Calidifontibacter indicus: one gene and its partner. The protein of the gene in region 1 binds, or shares a complex with, the protein of each later gene. Links are inferred from orthologs where the notes say so. Each region holds a gene or a part of one and is shown on either strand. Other genes may lie near its edges.

Region 1 (4,905 bases):
GCGCGCGCGACGAAGTCGTCCCAGTTCTCGCCTGCGGCGACGCGCACCATTGCGCCGCCGCAGTTGTCGCCCGACTCCAGCGTGATGCCCTGGCTGGCGATGCGGACGACCGTGCCGGCGAACCCGGCGTCGCTGATCACCAGGTTGGAGCCGCCGGAGACGACCAGCAGCGGTTCGTCGGCGTCGTCTACTTCGCGCACGGCGTCGACGATGTCGTCGGTCGATTCGGCGGTGACCAACCGGCGGGCCGGACCGCCGACGTGCATGGTGGTGATCGTCGCGAGCGCGACGTCGTGGGCTTCCTGCATCAGTTCGTGCCTGCTCGCTCGCCGAGGTCGACGACGGCCAGCGCGCGGCTGAGCACCTTCGACTCGCCCTGGGTGGCGGCGAGTTCGACGGTGACGCGGTCGCCGTCGATCTTCTTGATGACGCCGGTGACGTCGAGCGGGGTGGCGCCCTCGTACTCCACCACGACCGGGGCGCTGAAGCGCACGCCGTACTCGGCGACCCGGCCGGCGTCACCGGCCCATTCGGACACCAGTGAGACCGCGGCGCCCATCGTCCACATGCCGTGGCCGATCACGCTCGGCAGGCCGACGGACGTCGCGAACCTCTCGTCCCAGTGGATCGGGTTGAAGTCGCCGGAGGCACCGGCGTAGCGCACGAAGGTGGCGCGGTCGACCTTGATCTGGGTGCGGCCGATCTCCTGACCGACCTCGAGTTCGGAAGCCTTGGGGCTCATGCGTCGTCTCCTCCTCGAATGACCACGACACAGTTGACGTCGCACACGGCCGCACCGTCGACGGTGGTGATGGCGGTCTTCAGGGTGACCATCGAGTGGCCGCCGGCCGATCGCACCCGGTCGACGGTCGTGGCCGCGTTGACCTCGTCGCCCGCGACCAGCGGACGGTGGTGGGTGAAGCTCTCCTCGCCGTGCACCAACCGGCTGAAGTCGATGCCGGCCTCGGGGTCGATGATCGCGGCGCCTTCGGCCTGCTGGGCGATGATCACGGCGAAGGTTGGCGGCGCCACGACGTCGGCGTAACCGAGCGACCGCGCGTGGTCGACGTCGGTGTGCACGGGATCATTCGCGCCGACGGCTGCGGCGAACTCGGCGATCTTCGTGCGGGACACGGAATAGGTCGGGATGGCCGGGTAGGTGCGGCCTTCGACTTCGGGGTTGACCGGCATGGAGCCGACCCTATCCCCCGGTCACGACAATCGCCGTGAATGCCCGGGGACGCCGAAGGGCACCGGCCGTGGCCGGTGCCCTTCGCGTGCGGAGCTGATCAGGAGCCGGACGGCGCGGCGGTGCTCGTCGGTGCCTGCGAGGCCGGGGCTGCCGGAGCGCTCGTCGATGCAGGTGCGCTCGTGGAGGCCGGTGCGGACGAGGACGCCGGAGCCGAGCTGGACGAGGCCGGAGCCGACGACTTCGCGGCAGACGAGCTCGTGGAAGACGTGCCTTCGGACGCCGCAGCAGCCGTCTTCTTCGCGTCTTCGCATTCGGGAATCGGCGGCGTCGAAGTCACACTGATGGGCACAACCACAGGGTTGTGATCGGTGCTGTCGCTGCCGTCCTGCGTGTGGTCCCAGACCACGGTGAGCGTTGCCGTGAACACGTCGTTGGCACTGTTGCCGTTGTTCGTGGCGTTGAAGCCCACGTCGCGGCATTGGTTCGCCGGGATGAGCATCGGGAACTGGTTTGGGTTCGGGGCGTATGCAACGTTGGTGCCCGATAGCACGTAGGAAACGGTGTGGATCCAGATGTCGACCGGCGACGGGTTGCACACCGTGAAGTTGAAGACGTAACCCTTGAACCAGACGGGCTTGCAGCTGTTGCCCGGGATCTTGTTCGCGCTCTTGTAGGTGAACGTCGGAGGTACCTGGATCGAGCTGGCCAGCGCCGGCGCAGCGGACGCGAGGGCAACGGTCGGGACGCTCCACGCGGCGCCCTTGGCGAGCGTGCGTCGTGAGATCGAGCGATCCGGTGTACGAGTGTCAGCCATGTTGTTATCCCCTGAAAATTTCCCGAAGTGTCCGCGCTGTGGGTCAGGTTCACCGGCCGAAGCCGAGGGTCACCATCGCCGAGCAGTGCCAGCGTAGCCCCGAGTGGGCCCTCTAGCACAAGGGTTTGCACAAAGTCACATCCCCGCGCCGATACTACAGGTATCCAAATGAGGTCCCGCTACCCCCGTGTGGTCTCCCGCCAGCGGCCTCGAACACCCTGGGAGGTCTCGATCGCGGCGCTCGCCCTAGCGGGCTCGCACCTACTCGACCAGCGGGTTGTTGATGCACCCGTCGAAACGAAGCAGGTCGAGCACCCGCACTGCCGGAGTGGCACCCACCGGACCACAGCGCCAGGCTCACCGCGGCGGGACGCACGAAACCCCCGGCGCTCACTCCCCACCGGCACGAAGCAGGTCGAGCACCCGCACTGCCGGAGGTGGCACCCACCAGACCACAGCGCCAGGCTCACCGCGGCGGGACGCACGAAACCCCCGGCGCGAGCGCCGGGGGTTTCGACTGCGAAGGAGCCGCGAAGAGACTTATCGGGTCTCGCGGTGCGCGGTGTGCTTGCCGCAACGCGGGCAGAACTTGGCCATCTCCAACCGGTCGGGGTTGTTGCGGCGGTTCTTCTTGGTGATGTAGTTGCGCTCCTTGCAGTCCACGCACGCCAAGGTGATCTTGGGACGGATGTCTGCGCTCTTGCTAGCCACGGGGCAACCTGCTCTCGAAAACGAATGAATATGGGTACTGCTTGGGATTTGGTAGCGGGAGCGGGGCTCGATCCCGCGACCTCACGATTATGAGTCGTGCGCTCTAACCAGCTGAGCTACCCCGCCAGGGGGAACACATCTGCCTCGGAGTTCATTCCAAGGCCCTGACGTGGACCAGAGCCCCCAAACGGAATCGAACCGTTGACCTTCTCCTTACCATGGAGACGCTCTGCCGACTGAGCTATAGGGGCCTGCCTCCACCGACGTCCGGGGTGTTCCCGAACCGCTCGGTAGCGCAGCGAAGAGATTACCGGACGTCTGCTCGATTCACGAAATCGAGCCGTCGGCGCCCGCGCTGACGACGGTTCCGACGGCGTGGACGGTGCCCTCGCGGGCCGACCGGAGCACGAGGTTCCAGCCGGTGGCGGTCTCTCCGGCGACGAACTTGACCTTGCCCGGGATGAGCACCGGCTTCTTGAACTCGACGGAGAGGGTGTAGCGCTCGGGCAGGCGGTTCTCGACGGCGGCGAGCATCTTCGACTTGCTCCACATGCCGTGGACGATGGTGGTCGGGAAGCCGAGCGCCTTCGCGGTGAGCGGGTGCATGTGGATCGGGTTGACGTCGCCGGAGACGGCAGCGTACCGGCGTCCGAGGTCGGCGGTGAGCGCCCAGGTGACGCCGGGGCCGTCGGCCGGCTCGGGTTCGTCGGCCTTGAGCGGCACCTCGCCGGGCACTTTCTGGCCGCGGAACAGGTAGGTGGACACCTCGTCCATGACGACCTCGTCACCGACCTTGACGGTGGCGATGAAGTCGGCCTGCGCGCCGCGGAAGTGCGGGCGCAGGTTGTCGACCCGCACCTCGATGTCGAGCACCTCGAGGGCGTCGACGCGGCGGTGCTGGGTGATCGTGTTGGACAGGTGCACGCTGCCCATCAGCGGGTACGGGAACTCCTTGTCGGCCATCAGGCTGACCTGGAGCGGGAACACCAGCACGTGCAGGTAGGTGGACGGCACGAGGTGGGTCACCGGGAACCCGCACACCTGGTCGTAGGCGGCGAGCGCGCCCTGGTCGATGCGTACGCCGTGCTGGACGACGCGGACGTCGGGCAGCGTGCGGCCTTTGCGGACGAAGCCGGTGGCGGCGGCCTTGGCCAGGATCGGACCCAGCGTGGGCGTCGCCTTCAGTTCGATGGTTCTGGTCATCGTTGCTTCCTGTTCCTGCGTCTTGCCCGTGCGTCCCGTCGCCGGCGGTGGGCCGGCGACGGGACGGTCAGGAGTGACGGTATCTGTGAGACCGATCTGTTCGGACGGGTCGCTCAGGCGCCGAGCTGCGACTGGCCGCAGACGCGCAGCACCTGGCCGGTGACCGCGGCCGAGCTCGGCTCGGCGAAGAAGGCGATGGCCTCGCCCACGTCGACCGGCTGGCCGCCCTGCAGCAGCGAGTTGAGGCGCCGTCCGACCTCGCGGGTGCCCATCGGGATCTTCGCGGTCATCTCGGTCTCGATGAAGCCCGGCGCGACGGCGTTGACGGTGATCTTGCGGTCGGCGAGCTCCTGCGACAGCTGGCGCACCATGCCGATGACGCCGGCCTTGGACGCGGCGTAGTTGGACTGGCCGCGGTTGCCACCGATGCCGCTGATGGAGGCGACGGACACGATCCGGCCGCCGTCCTTCAGGCCACCCTTGACGGACGGGTCGAGCAGCACCTTGTTCATCCGGAACTGCGACTGCAGGTTGACGTCGAGCACCGAACCCCAGCGGGCCTCGTCGGTGTTGACGAACAGCTTGTCGCGGGTGATGCCGGCGTTGTGCACGATGATGTCGAGCTTGTCGGCGTGCTGGGCGACGGCCTTGGCGATGCGTTCGCCCGCGTCGGGCGAGGTGATGTCGAGCTGCAGGGCGGTCGCGCCGATGGAGTTGGCGACCTTGGCGAGGGAATCGCCGGCGGCCGGGATGTCGACGGCGATGACCTTCGCGCCGGCGCGGGCGAAGACCTTCGCGATCTCGGCACCGATGCCGCGGGCGGCGCCGGTGATGACGGCGACCTCGCCGGCGAGCGGCACGTGCACGTCCTCGACGGTCGGCACGTCGCCGGCGTCGATCGTCACCGGCTGACCCGACACGTAGGCCGAGCGCGCCGACAGGAAGAAGCGCAGCGGGCCGGCGAGCGCGTCGTCCGATGCCTGCT
Region 2 (3,867 bases), 370 kb from region 1 along the record:
CGCAGCCAACCTCATGGGTGTCGTGCTCGCGAACGCCGACCTCACCGGTTGCCGGTTCACCGAGGCGGTGCTGCGCGGAGCCGACCTGCACGCGTCCGTCTTCGACGAGTGCGACCTCACCGACGCCGATCTGTTCGACGCCAACCTCACCGACGCCGATCTGCGCGGTGCCCGACTCGGCGCCTGCGACCTCGACCGGCTGCGCGCACTGCGTGGAGCGATCCTGTCGCCCGCCCAGGCCGGCGCGATCGTCGCCGACCTCACCGGAGCGCAGATCCTCGAGATCGGCAGTTGAGCCCAGGCTCAGCGCGGCCGGAAGGCCACGGCGAAGCGGGGGCGACCGGTCAGGTCGGGCTCGTCCCGGGCGTCGACCCACCCGGCGCGAGCGAGCGCTGCAGGCAGTGAATCGCCCTGAGTCTCAGCGTGTTCCATGATCAGCACGCCACCCGGACGAAGCAGCTCGAAGGCACGCGCCGCCACCTCGAGCGGAATGCGCAGACCATCGGCGCTGCCGCCGTAGAGTGCCTCGGCCGGATCGTGGTCACGCACCTCGGGGTCGACCGGCACCATCGCGTCGGGGATGTACGGCGGGTTGCTGAGCACCACGTCGACCACGCCGGTGAGCTCAGGGAAAGCATCCTGCGCGGGCGCGCTGACCAGGTCGATGTCGAGCCCGAGGCGCTGGGCGTTGCGAGTCGCCCAGGCGAAGGCGTGCTCGGTGAGCTCGACGGCGTGCACCCGCAGGTCAGGGCGCTCCTGCTTCACCGCGAGCGGGATCGGCGCGGCGCCGGTGCACAGGTCGACCAGCGTGCCCCCCTGCGGCACATGCGCGAGACCGAGATCGACGATCAGTTCGGTTTCCGGCCGCGGCACGAAGACTCCCGGTCCGACTTCCAGTTCGAGGTGACGGAAGTGGGCGCGACCGGTGAGGTGTTGCAGCGGCACCCGTCGGGCGCGTTCGTCGACGAGCACGTCGAACCGGTCGCCGACGTCGTCCGGCAGCTCCTCCCCCATGAGCACGGCGCGACGCACTTGCTCACCCGAGCGGCCCCAGGCGTGCTCCAGCAGCTGGTGCGCCTCGGCGTCCGCCGAATGGATACCGCTGTGCCGCAACCGATCCGAGGCAGCCCGAAGTGTCGCCCGAAGGTCATTCACGGGCGGTCGCTCAGTTGCTGCCGCCGGCAGCGACGGCCGCCATCTTCGCGGCCTCGTCGGCCTCGACGGCGGAGTCGATCACGGGGCCGAGCTCGCCGTCCAACACGGTGTCGAGGTTGTAGGCCTTGTAGCCGGTGCGGTGGTCGGCGATGCGGTTCTCGGGGAAGTTGTAGGTGCGGATGCGCTCGGAGCGGTCCATCGTGCGCACCTGCGACTTGCGCGCGGCCGATGCCTCGGCGTCCTTCTTCTCCTGCTCGATCTGACGCAGCCGTGCCTTGAGCACGCGCAGCGCCGATTCCTTGTTCTGCAGCTGCGACTTCTCGTTCTGGCACGAGACGACGACACCGGTCGGCAGGTGGGTGATCCGCACCGCGGAGTCGGTGGTGTTGACCGACTGACCGCCGGGGCCGGAGCTGCGGTAGACGTCGATCTTGAGGTCGTTCGGCCCGAACGTGATCTCGTCGTCGTCGCCCTCGTCGAGGTCGGGCATGACGAGCACGCCGGCGGCCGAGGTGTGGATGCGGCCCTGCGACTCGGTGGCCGGCACGCGCTGCACGCGGTGCACGCCGCCTTCGTACTTCAGCCTCGCCCAGGGGGCCGTGCCCGGCTCCATCGTGCCCTTGGCCTGGATCTGCAGGCGCACATCGGTGTAGCCGCCGAGGTCCGACTCGGTGCCATCGGTGACGCTGGCGCGCCACCCCGACCGCTCCGCGAACCGCAGGTACATCCGCACCAGGTCGGCGGCGAAGAGGGCCGCCTCGGCGCCGCCGGCGCCGGCCTTGACCTCGAGGATCACGTCGCGGTCGTCGTCCTCGTCACGCGGCAGCAGCAGCTTGCGCAGGTGCGCCTCGGTCGTGGCCACCTGCTCGGTGAGCGCCGGCACCTCCTCGGCGAACGCGGCGTCCTCGGTGGCCAGCTCCTGCGCCGTCGCGAGGTCGTCCTGCGCCGTCCGCCACGCGTTGAAGGCCGCCACGGTGGGCGCGAGCGCCGCGTACCGCTTGTTGACCTTGCGCAACATCACCGGGTCGGCGAGCACCTCGGGATCGGTCATCCGCCGCTCGAGCTCGGCATGCTCGGCGACGATCGCGGAGGCTGAATCAAGCACTGGGACTTCCTTCGTACGGCGGCGCGGGGACGGGTGCAAACACAAATCCGCCGGTTCCGTGCGAGGCACGGAACCGGCGGATCGAAGTCGCTACTTCTTCTTGCCGTAGCGCTGCTCGAAGCGCGCGACGCGGCCACCGGTGTCGAGGATCTTCTGCTTGCCGGTGTAGAACGGGTGGCAGTTGGAGCACACTTCAACGCTGATGCGACCGGACTCGGCGGTGCTGCGGGTAGTGAACGTGTTGCCGCAGGTGCAGGACACCACGGTCTCGGCGTAGTTCGGGTGAAGGTTCTTCTTCACGGGCTTCTCCTCGAGGTTCAGGCTGATTCCCGGGTCGCCGCGCGGGGTGCGGGGCGTGAACCGGGGCCAAGGGTCAAGTCTGCCAGAGCGGCGGACATAGGCCAAAACGACGACAGGTCCGACGTTATTCCGCCCACTCTTTGCGCCGCCTTTGCCCCCTCTTGAACAATGTGCTGCAACCGTTGGGCTCCCGTCCTCAAGGAGTCAGCATGCCCTCGTCCCATCCAAGTCTGTCCCGCCGCTCGTTCCTGGTCACCGCACTCGCCGGTGGCGCCGCCGCCGTCGCGATGCCCACCGCGCTCGCCGTCGACCAGGCCTCGGTCTTCCGCGACGCAGCCGCCGAATTCGCTGTTCCGGCAAAACTGCTCGCCGCGTTCAGCTACGGCCAGACCCGCTGGGTCGACCACGGTGGCCACCCCAGCCGGAGCCTCGGTTACGGCCCGATGCACCTCATCGATGGTGCCGCCGTGGCCGCGCAGCGCGCGGCGGAGGGCAAGTCGCCCGCATCGGCGGTCGACACGCTGTCCCGGGCCGCCGCGGCGTCCGGCATCGCGGCCGAGACGTTGAAGACCGACCCGGCGGCGAACGTGCGCGGCACCGCCGCCCTCATCGCCGCGATCCAGCGCGAGACCGGTGCGCCCGTGGGCGCCGAGACCGACCCGGCGCAGTGGTACGAAGCCGCGGCGACCGCGAGCGGCCTGGCAGAGGTCAGCGCCCAGACGCAGTTCGCCGACGACCTACTCACCGACCTGCGCCAGGGCATGACCGTGCGCGACGGCAACACCACCTTCACCGTCGCACCGCAGCGGGTCGGCACACCCGCCGGCCGGGCGAAGGTGACGGCGCGCGGCGCAGCCGCCAAGAAGCCGTCCGGACCGATCGACGCGCCGGCCGGACTCGGCGTCGAATGGGTGCCGGCCCCGTACGAGCAGTACGGGCCCGACCCGGGCGACTACGGCAACCACGACCTGGCGTTCCGCCCGCGCTCGCCCCAACTGACCCACGTCGTCATCCACGACACCGAGTGCAGCTACGAGCTCGGCCTGCAACTGGTCACCGACCCGACCTACCTCGCGTGGAACTACACCATCCGCGCGTCCGACGGCCACATCGCCCAGCACCTGCAGACCAAGGACGTCGGCTGGCACGCCGGCAACTGGTACCTCAACATGCACTCGGTCGGCCTCGAGCACGAGGGCTACGCCGCCCAGGGCTATCGCTGGTACTCCGAGGCGATGTACCGACGCAGCGCGCGGCTGACCCGGCACCTGTGCACCACCTACGGCATCCCGATGGACCGCGCACAC

Evidence for each region. The genes of interacting proteins can lie anywhere in the genome.
Region 2: rpmG (region 1) and rpmE share a complex: the UniProt entries of both Bacillus subtilis proteins name them as parts of the 50S ribosomal subunit. The link is inferred for Calidifontibacter indicus from one-to-one orthologs.

The regions. Positions count from the first base shown.
Region 1 is NZ_QTUA01000001.1:3,397,412-3,402,316, forward strand. Bases 1,133-4,126 are described here. They hold rpmG (50S ribosomal protein L33), read right to left. Parts: upstream 2,718-4,126; coding sequence 2,547-2,717; downstream 1,133-2,546. Other genes in these bases: DFJ65_RS16120 (FAS1-like dehydratase domain-containing protein), read right to left, coding at 1,133-1,191; DFJ65_RS16125 (hypothetical protein), read right to left, coding at 1,290-2,006; DFJ65_RS16145 (MaoC/PaaZ C-terminal domain-containing protein), read right to left, coding at 3,045-3,920; DFJ65_RS16150 (3-oxoacyl-ACP reductase), read right to left, coding at 4,034-4,126. In the rest of the region: DFJ65_RS16110 (UDP-N-acetylmuramate dehydrogenase), read right to left, coding at 1-308; DFJ65_RS16115 (MaoC/PaaZ C-terminal domain-containing protein), read right to left, coding at 308-742; more of DFJ65_RS16120, read right to left, coding at 739-1,132; more of DFJ65_RS16150, read right to left, coding at 4,127-4,905.
Region 2 is NZ_QTUA01000001.1:3,031,020-3,034,886, forward strand. What follows is about bases 956-3,867. They hold rpmE (50S ribosomal protein L31), read right to left. Parts: upstream 2,561-3,867; coding sequence 2,351-2,560; downstream 956-2,350. Other genes in these bases: prmC (peptide chain release factor N(5)-glutamine methyltransferase), read right to left, coding at 956-1,155; prfA (peptide chain release factor 1), read right to left, coding at 1,166-2,260; DFJ65_RS14395 (N-acetylmuramoyl-L-alanine amidase), read left to right, coding at 2,770-3,867. Also shown: DFJ65_RS14375 (pentapeptide repeat-containing protein), read left to right, coding at 1-295; more of prmC, read right to left, coding at 304-955. UniProt on the Bacillus subtilis protein: Binds the 23S rRNA. While neither of the L31 paralogs is essential, this protein seems to function as the main L31 protein.